3 regions of the Lysinibacillus sp. FW301-JW8 genome follow, and region 1 is predicted to be linked to each of the others. Evidence: riboswitches for the same ligand, from Rfam matches in the RefSeq annotation. Region 1 holds a riboswitch; each other region holds the start of a gene.
The links. A riboswitch is a leader RNA that binds a small molecule or an ion and turns the genes downstream of it on or off. The one in region 1 is predicted to bind S-adenosylmethionine.
Positions count from the first base shown of each region.

Region 2: linked by a shared signal. The riboswitch ahead of metK (methionine adenosyltransferase) and the one ahead of AC3WOM_RS08915 (methionine ABC transporter ATP-binding protein) in region 1 are both predicted to bind S-adenosylmethionine.
Region 3: linked by a shared signal. The riboswitch ahead of metA (homoserine O-acetyltransferase MetA) and the one ahead of AC3WOM_RS08915 (methionine ABC transporter ATP-binding protein) in region 1 are both predicted to bind S-adenosylmethionine.

Region 1 covers NZ_JBYTBB010000016.1:41,047-44,327, reverse strand. Annotated here, with positions in the region: gene gcvH (glycine cleavage system protein GcvH) at 1-140, shown strand, start outside; gene AC3WOM_RS08925 (toprim domain-containing protein) at 305-646, shown strand; gene AC3WOM_RS08920 (thioredoxin family protein) at 661-972, shown strand; SAM riboswitch class I at 1,029-1,132, shown strand; gene AC3WOM_RS08915 (methionine ABC transporter ATP-binding protein) at 1,216-2,244, shown strand; gene AC3WOM_RS08910 (methionine ABC transporter permease) at 2,234-2,902, shown strand; gene AC3WOM_RS08905 (MetQ/NlpA family ABC transporter substrate-binding protein) at 2,965-3,281, shown strand, end outside.
Region 2 covers NZ_JBYTBB010000029.1:19,318-22,598, forward strand. Annotated here, with positions in the region: gene pckA (phosphoenolpyruvate carboxykinase (ATP)) at 1-736, opposite strand, end outside; SAM riboswitch class I at 1,260-1,378, shown strand; gene metK (methionine adenosyltransferase) at 1,669-2,862, shown strand; gene AC3WOM_RS13130 (gamma carbonic anhydrase) at 2,996-3,281, opposite strand, start outside.
Region 3 covers NZ_JBYTBB010000008.1:105,758-109,038, forward strand. Annotated here, with positions in the region: gene AC3WOM_RS05555 (TSUP family transporter) at 1-259, opposite strand, end outside; gene AC3WOM_RS05560 (TrmB family transcriptional regulator) at 385-1,167, shown strand; gene AC3WOM_RS05565 (nucleotide excision repair endonuclease) at 1,212-1,583, opposite strand; SAM riboswitch class I at 1,777-1,887, shown strand; gene metA (homoserine O-acetyltransferase MetA) at 2,011-2,946, shown strand; gene AC3WOM_RS05575 (bifunctional cytochrome P450/NADPH--P450 reductase) at 3,156-3,281, shown strand, end outside.

The sequences.
Region 1 (3,281 bases):
CAGATTTAGAAGATAGCCCAGAATTCGTTAATGAATCACCATATGAAAAAGCTTGGATGATCGTTGTTGAGCCTGCTGATGCATCAGAAGTTGAAAAGCTTATGACAGCAGAGCAATACGAAGAAATGATCGCTGAATAAGACAAGCCCTAATAGAAAAACGTCGGCATTTACCGACGTTTTTTATTATCTTCATGGCTGGTAAGATAGTTTGCTTCTCAATGGGTGTCTAACATTACCATCGTTAGTACTTAATTGATATAATGATTATAAGGAAAAGGGATATGTCTAATGGGGGTGGCGTGATGTTCGAGGGAAAATGCTTAATTGTTGAAGGCCGTTCGGATAAGCTTCAAATTGAACCTATTTTAAGTGAAGATGTCACAATACTTTGTACGAATGGTACAATTGGTGTGCATCAATTAGAAGTGTTGCTTGATCCATATGAAGGCTGTGAGCTTTATACATTTTTTGATGCAGATCCATCAGGAGATAAGCTGCGGGCATTAATGGACAGACATTATCCAGAGGCAGAGCATTTACGTACAATGCCAACGTATAAAGAAGTCGAGACAACTCCAAGAAAGATATTAGCAATGATATTGCTACGAGCACATTTCTCAATCCATAATCAATTTATTTTGTAAGGTTGCGTGAAAAAATGGAAGAATGGTCAAAAGAGCAGTGGGTCGCGGCTATCCAGTCGGGGGAAAGAGCTGCCTTTTATTTATATACACCTTTGTGTGGTACATGTGCTGTAGCATCGAAAATGATGATGATTGTTGAGCAATTACTGCCTAAGCTTCAAATCGGCAAAGCAAACCTAAATTTTGTTGAGGAGATTGCTTTAGATCACGAAATCGAGAGTGTACCTTGTCTACTCGTCTGTGATGGCGGAAAAGTGACAGAAAAAATCTATGCTTTTCAATCCGTACCATTTTTATACGAATTGTTAAAAAAATCAATTGACTGAAGTTTGCTAGCATGGTAAAGTAACAAATAGATTACTAAAACATTAAATATATCGAACTCTTATGAAGAGTGGCGGAGGGAAGTGCCCTATGAAGCCCGGCAACCATCACAAAGTGAAAAGGTGCCAAATCACCCAAAGATTTATCTTTGAAAGATGAGAGAACGGTTGAGCGTATAAATACGTGACCCCTTCTACTTGTCTGTGAGTGAAGGGGTTTTCTATATGAGAAAAGGAGTATTCGCTATGATCCAGCTTCAAAATATTACGAAGAAATACAAAACCGCAAATGGCGAATTAACAGCAGTCAAAGACGTAAACCTTTCCATTAATAAAGGTGAAATATTTGGCATTATCGGCTATAGTGGCGCTGGTAAAAGTACGATGATTCGTTTATTGAACGGCTTAGAAAAGCCTACATCTGGTACGGTGAAGGTTAACAATCAAGAGTTTTCATCTATAAAGGGGCAAAAGCTCAGAGATGCTAGACAAAAGGTAAGTATGATTTTCCAGCATTTTAATCTACTATGGTCTAGAACCGTTGCTGAAAATATCGCTTTTCCACTAGAAATCGCAGGTGTTTCAAAGGCACAGCGTGATGCACGTGTGAAAGAATTGATTACCCTTGTTGGTTTAGATGGACGTGATCAGGCGTATCCATCACAGCTATCGGGTGGTCAAAAGCAACGTGTCGGTATTGCTAGAGCGCTAGCCAATAATCCAGAGGTTTTATTATGTGATGAGGCAACCTCAGCACTTGATCCAGAGACTACGGATGCAATCTTGGATTTACTTGTTGATATTAACGAGCGTTTAGGATTAACAATTGTGTTAATTACACATGAAATGCACGTTATTCGTAAAATCTGTCATCGTGTAGCAGTAATGGAGGCAGGAGAAATAGTAGAACGTGGTGAGGTTTTACAAGTATTTCAAGCACCACAAGCCACTATTACGAAAAAATTTGTGTCTCAAATTACAGATACAAAGGAAACGCAGGAGACGGTTGCACAAATAAAAGCAAATTATCCAACTGGACAACTTGTTAAGCTAATTTTTGTCGGCGAAAAAACAGAGCAACCTGTTATTTCACACCTCGTCAAGCACTTTGATGTAGAAGTCAGTATTGTGCATGGTAATATCTCTCAAACGAAAAACGGTGCTTACGGTACACTTATTGTGCAAATTGATGGTACAGAGGCAAATGTTGCTGATGCATTAGGTTACTTAAATACAGTCGAAGTACAAACGGAGGTGATTTCAAATGCTAACTAATCTCTTTCCGAATGTCGACTGGGAGCGAATGTGGACAGCTACCTATGAAACATTGTATATGACTGCTTTTTCAACCGTAGTAACATTCATCCTTGGATTAGTAATTGGAATCGTATTATTTTTAACAAGTCCACATCAACTTTGGGCTAATAAGATTGTTAATTTTTTAACAGGATCACTCGTAAATATTTTCCGTTCACTTCCATTTATCTTGTTAATTATTTTATTAATTCCATTTACGAAATTCTTGTTCGGCACAATCCGAGGTGCCAATGCTGCGTTGCCAGCACTAATTATTGGTGCTGCACCATTCTATGCACGTATGGTATTAATTGCATTACGTGAAATTGATAAAGGGGTAATCGAGGCAGCCCGTTCTATGGGTGCTAAAACTTCTACTATTATATGGAAGGTGTTAATTCCAGAATCATTACCAGCACTTATTTCAGGTATTACTGTAACAGCAGTCGCACTTGTTGGGTATACAGCTATGGCTGGAATTATTGGTGCAGGCGGGTTAGGAAACTTAGCTTTCTTGGACGGCTTCCAACGTAATCGCTCTGATGTGACATTAATGGCAACTATTCTAATCTTAGTAGTCGTATTTATTATTCAATGGATAGGCGATATGATTACTGCTAAAACAGATAAACGTTAAAGGTTATTTCGGTTTTCTACCGTTAACATATTTTTGAACAAAATAAAAGGGAGTGTAATAAAATGAAGAAGTTATTAGCGGGATTATTCTTATCAGTATTAGTACTAGCTTTAGCTGCTTGTGGTGCTGGTAAAAAAGATGATGCAAGCTCAGGTGCATCAACAGAAGATAAAACAGATAGTAAAGAAAATGTAACATTAACAGTAGGTGCTTCAAATACACCACACGCAGTTATCCTAGAAAAAGCAAAACCGATTTTAGCTGAACAGGGTATTGATCTTAAAATTGAAACGTATACAGATTATGTATTACCTAACCAAGATTTAGACTCTAAAACACTTGATGCTAACTATTTCCAACATATTCCTTATTTGGAGCT
Region 2 (3,281 bases), on a different contig from region 1:
GGTCAGCAGATAAAGTCGTTTTACCAGTACCAGATAAACCGAAGAATAATGCTACATCTCCAGCTTCACCAACGTTTGCTGAACAGTGCATAGAAAGGATGCCTTGTTGTGGTAATAAGTAGTTCATAATACCGAAAATTGATTTTTTGATTTCACCAGCATATTCAGTTCCGCCGATTAGGATGATTTTCTTTTCAAGAGATACAATGATGAATGTTTCAGAAGCTGTACCATCCACAGCAGGGTCTGCTTTAAAGTTAGGAGCAGAGATTACTGTGAAGTCAGCAACATGAGAAGCTAACTCTTCTTCTGTTGGACGGATAAATAATTGATGAGCAAAAAGATTGTGCCAAGCATATTCATTGATGACTTGGATGCTAAGCTGTGAATCTTTATCGGCACCAGCAAATCCCTTAAATACAAATAATTCGTCACGTTCTTTTAAGTATTTTACTACTTTTACATATAAGTTATCGAACACTTCAGAAGAAATTGGTTGGTTTACTTTCCCCCAGTCAATTTTATCCTTTGTGCTTTCTTCTTCTACCGTATATTTATCTTTAGGTGAACGACCAGTGTATTTGCCAGTTTCTGCACGAACTGCGCCATCTACTGTTAACATAGCTTCACCACGAGATGTAGCCTTTTCAGCTAATTGTGGTACTGAAAGTTGAACATTAATGTTACCGCCGCTTAATAATTCCTTCAGTTCGTTTGCAATTTCTACTGAATTCATCGATTAAATACCATCCTTTTTTATAGTATTCCCTTGAGTTTGAGGGAGAATTTCTTAATTTCAAAAATAGTATAACACAATTGCTTAAATAATCTATACTAATTCAGAAATTATTTTTGAGATTTTATTACTTTTCAAGAAAACGACAAAAAGTAATTAGTAATGTGAGATGTCATCATTCATTCACCGGAGCATAACAGCTTTTGAAGGCTTTTGACTAACATGAGGTTCGCACAAGATGGAAGGTTGTTAACTCAAGTTCGGAAGGAGCAAAAACTGATTTCATCTTCCCGCATGTAGTGGTGATTGGCTTCAGAGCAACAAATATTATGCTATATGTATGAAGATACTAGATCACCTTTATGTTAACACAGGATATAAGGTAGTAATAGGGATTATTTTGCTACAGTTTACAGCCTTACCCAAATGCCAATCATAAAGTTTCTCTCATACCTTAACAATAATAGCAAAAAATATTTGACAACGTTCGACCTTTTACGTAATATGAGATATTGAACGGATACTCTTATCCCGAGCTGGTGGAGGGTCAGGCCCTGTGAAACCCGGCAACCTGCATGAACTTATTTCACGACATGCGTTGGTGCCAACCTGATGCAAGGGGAACCCCTTGAACGATAAGAGTGAAAGGTTACGAAGTCATTATTCCTTTCCTCATGTTAGTAAGCGTGAGAAAAGGATTTTTTTTATTGTTAAAAACAAATACAGAGGTAAGTATATGTAGTTCTTTCCTTATTATAATGACGGATCTTTCGAAATCCTCGTGTTAAAAGAGCAGCTGTTTATTTGGGCGAAAGTGAAACGACAGCAACAACGGCTTGAGAGTTCAATCCTTAGGAGCGGACTTGACATGGGTAATGAGTACCGTATTCATTCACAAATACTTTTTGGAAGAGTAATAGGAGGAAAACCAAATGACAAACCGTCGACTGTTTACATCAGAGAGCGTGACAGAAGGACATCCAGACAAAATTTGTGACCAAATTTCGGATGCCATATTAGATGCTATTTTAGCAGAAGATCCAAATGCACGTGTAGCGTGTGAAACAACAGTAACAACAGGATTAGTATTAGTAGCAGGAGAAATTACAACTTCTACCTATGTAGATATTAAAGGTATTGTCCGAGATACTGTAGCAGAAATTGGATATACGCGTGGGAAATATGGCTTTGATGCAGAAAATCTTGCAGTGCTTGTAGCTATTGGTGAGCAATCACCGGATATTGCACAGGGTGTTGACCAAGCACTAGAGGCTCGTGAAGGCTCTATGACAGACGCTGACATTGAAGCGATTGGTGCAGGTGACCAAGGCTTAATGTTTGGTTATGCATGTAACGAAACGCCTGAGCTTATGCCATTACCAATTAGTCTAGCGCATAAATTAGCACATCGTTTAACAGAAGTGCGTAAATCTGGTGAATTAGCGTATTTACGTCCTGATGGAAAAACGCAAGTGACAATTGAATATGATGAAAACAATATTCCAGTACGAGTAGATACGATCGTCATTTCAACACAACATGATGAAGAAGCAACACTTGAACAAATTCAGGCAGATTTAAAACAGTTCGTAATTGCACCAGTTGTTCCAAGTGAATTACTAGATGCAAATACTAAATATTTCATTAATCCGACTGGTCGTTTTGTTATTGGTGGTCCGAAAGGTGATGCCGGTCTAACTGGACGCAAAATCATCGTGGATACATACGGTGGCTATGCTCGTCATGGCGGTGGTGCGTTCTCTGGAAAGGATGCAACAAAGGTTGACCGTTCAGCAGCATATGCAGCACGTTATGTAGCCAAAAACATTGTAGCAGCAGGTTTAGCAGAACGTGCTGAGGTACAATTAGCTTATGCAATTGGCGTTGCTCAGCCAGTGTCCATTGCTGTTGATACATTTGGTACTGGAAAAGTGAAGGAAAGTGAGATTGTCGAGTGGGTACGTGAGCTATTTGATTTACGACCAGCAGGAATTATTAAAATGCTTGATTTACGCCGCCCTATCTATAAGCAAACTGCTGCATATGGACACTTCGGTCGTACTGACTTAAATGTTCCTTGGGAGCAAACAGATAAAGCCGAGGCTTTAAGAGAAAGAGTACGTTAATAAGCTATCTCGCTAAAGTGTTAAAGTAAATTGTAAATTATTTTAAAGTATTAATCAGGAAGGGCTAATTTATTTACAAAGCCCTTTTCTAAATATAAAAAAGAAGCCCCGAAATCATATGGGGCTTCTTGGCTTATTTATTGTTTGCTTGAAGAGATTTATAATATTGTCCTTTTTCTGCATATTCACGGACGATACGTTCCATATCTTCTTTATCTTCAGCATTTAATTCACGAACAACCTTAGCCGGACGACCTAATGCTAAGCTATTCGGTGGAATGACCTTACCTGGAGGTACTAGACTGCCAGCTCCTATGAATGCACCCTCTCCAATCTCTGCTCCGTCTAATATTATTGAACCCATTCCTATTAAGGCATTTTTGTGAATCGTACAGCTATGTAAAGTTACCTGATGACCC
Region 3 (3,281 bases), on a different contig from region 1:
CAAAGGCTAGTGGAAAGTATTTTATGACAGAACGAATGTCTAACTGTCCTGAACGATAAAAGGAAATCGTAGAGGTTAAAGAACCCATAGTCCCCGCTAACTTATTGGTTGCAACGGCTGCTGCAGGATTTAAACCCGCAAACAAAAGAGCAGGTAATGAGATTAAGCCACCACCACCAACCACAGAGTCTACAAAGGCTGCGAGAAACCCAAACGCAATCAATAAAATTACTACATTTACATCTACTTCAAAAAGCATGTTGACACCTCATTAGATAGTTACTACTGAAATAGTAACTAATTTTTATTTCGCTGTAAAGACTATTTTTTTCATTAGCTTCTATTCATCAAATTATTCTATAATAAAGGAAATGGAGGGATTGGATGGATGAATTAATCGCCCAATTAAAAGAGCTAGGATTTACAGAATATGAAGGAAAGGCCTATACGGCACTTGTCCAAAAGAGCCATATTAGTGCTTATCAGGTCAGCAAAAACTCTGGTATTCCTCGAGCAAGAGTTTATGACATACTGGATGTGCTCGTTGAAAAAGGATTAGTGCTGAAAGAGGAGGCTGCTGATCAAACAACTTATTCTTCCATTCCTGTTGCTATGTTTTTACAGCAAATTCAACAGCGCTGGCAATCGAATTTTACGTCAATTAGTGACCAATTAGAAAAATTAGAAACTAAGGAGCAGGAAGCGGAGCCTAAAGTGTTAATGTTAAAAGGGAAGCAGACCATTATTAATTATTGTCAGTCATTATTAAAGAAAGCGGAGAAAAAGGTACTTCTTTCTATGTGGGAAGAGATGTATGAAGCATTGAGAGAGGATATTTTATTGGTGGCTGAACAAGTTCCTGTTCACGGTATTACACTATATGTGCATGAACCTGTGTCATCCATCGATATGCATCGAATGACATATTATACGAAAAAATCTTCTACACAGCACTGGTTTATCTTGTCTATCGATGGTCAAGAGATGATTTATGGACATTCTCCTTCAAATCTTGAAACTGCTTTTATTACGAATGATCCGGTTCACATTTATTTATTAGAGGATTATATTTGGCATGATGTCCTTATTAATCGTCTCCTAAGACGAGATGATCATGAGCTTGAGGAATGGATTACGAAAGAACGAAAAGCATTTTTTGTAGAGTAAAAAATAAAGAATCTGCTTGCCTTTAGAGGCAAGCAGATTCTTTTTTAATAAAATACTTTATCAACATTATATCTAGAGCGGAAAACATTAATGGCATACGTTTCGTAAATTTCACGTTCCATTGGATCTTCTATTTCATAAACTTCAATTTTGAAAATTTCTTGACGATGATTTTTCATAGGTGATACATTGTCTTCAAAATGTTTTTTTATACGTTGACGAATTTTACGCGCTTTACCGACAAATAAAAGCTCATTTTTCTCATTGTAAAATAAGAAAATGCCACCTTTGTCTCGTGTGATTTTATGGAAGTCAATAAAACCATGGTATGGTGTAATTGGTACATCACCAGGCTTTAAATCTTGCTCACGCTGGCGAATCACTAAATCTGGTTTAGGAAATTCAATTTTAATCAAGCTATTCACGTTCCTCTCTGTTACTAAAGGTATATGTTAACATAATCACAGCATGTTTACCATAAAATTTCATATGTTGTTATGATGATTAGTGTTCATCAAAATTTAGCTAAACATGCATAGTAATGACAAAATATTCTATGTTTTATTGATATTCTTAATAGTTCATGTTACAATTCATTTTAATTAAATAATCTTATCAAGAGAAGCTGAGGGATTTGGCCCGATGACGCTTCAGCAACCTCTAACAAATGTTAGAAAGGTGCTAATTCCAGCAAAGGTTTTTTCCTTTGAGAGATAAGAGTGAACGTGGTGAAAATCCCCCTCATTCTATCTCGCATGGAATAAGGGGGATTTTTTAATTTCATAAAAAGTGTCATTGTAAACTTGATTTTGAAGAGGGAAATAAAAGAGAGGGGAATGCAAGATGCCAATTAATATTCCAAAAAACTTACCAGCTGGAGAACATTTACGAGAGGAAAAGATTTTCGTGATGGAAGAGGATCGTGCGAATACACAACAAATTCGTCCATTAAATATATTAATTTTCAACTTAATGCCTGAAAAAGAGAAAACAGAGCTGCAATTACTGCGCTTGCTAGGGAATACGCCACTGCAAGTCAATATTACATTTTTAAATACAGCAACACATGAATCAAAAAATGTTAGTAAATCACATTTACAGCTATTTTACACAACTTTCCAACAAATTCGTCATCGCCGCTTTGACGGAATGATTATTACAGGAGCACCTGTAGAGAAGATGGCTTTTGAAGAAGTGAATTACTGGCAGGAAATCTCACAAATTATGGATTGGTCTAAGAAAAACGTGACATCTATCCTACATATATGTTGGGGGGCACAGGCTGCTTTATATCATCATTATGGAATCGGGAAGGTTGAACTTCCAGCAAAATGCTCAGGTGTTTATTCGCATGTCATTACAGATTTAACAGTCGACTTAGTGCGTGGATTTAGTGATTTATTTACAGCACCACATTCTCGTTATACATCTGTTTCTATTGATGAAGTACGCAATCATCCTGATTTACGTTTACTGTCCTATTCAGAGGATGCAGGTGTATTTATTGTGCAGTCCAAGGATAATAAAAACATTATGATCACAGGTCATCTTGAGTATGATGCAACAACTTTAGCAGATGAATATAATCGAGATGTCGCAAAAGGGTTAGATATTACTGTACCGGTGAACTATTTCCCGAATGACGACCCAGCACATGAGCCAATTAATACATGGCGTGCCCATACCCATTTGCTATTCTCAAACTGGCTGAATTACTATGTTTATCAAGAAACACCATATGAATGGGATTTCGTTGATGAAATTGAATATCATATTTAGTTAAATTTAAATCCGCAAAAAGCCCAATGTCTCAACTTACTAGAGTGAGAGGTTGGGCTTTTGCTATTTCACTCTTTGTTCACAAATACTGCCATTTTTCCCTTGGATAATTTCTAAAAAGTTGAGTTCTACTTAATTTTTGGTATATTATTTTATCAAATGATAGATTTAACTATCATTTTTTATTTTACTGAAAGAAGGGATTCATGATGATAAGTGTAGAAGATGTTCCAAAACCAAAAACATTTGGTCCACTTGGCCATTTGCCCTTAATCGATAAAGAGCAGCCAACATTATCACTTTGTAAGCTTGCAGAAGAGTATGGGCCGATATAT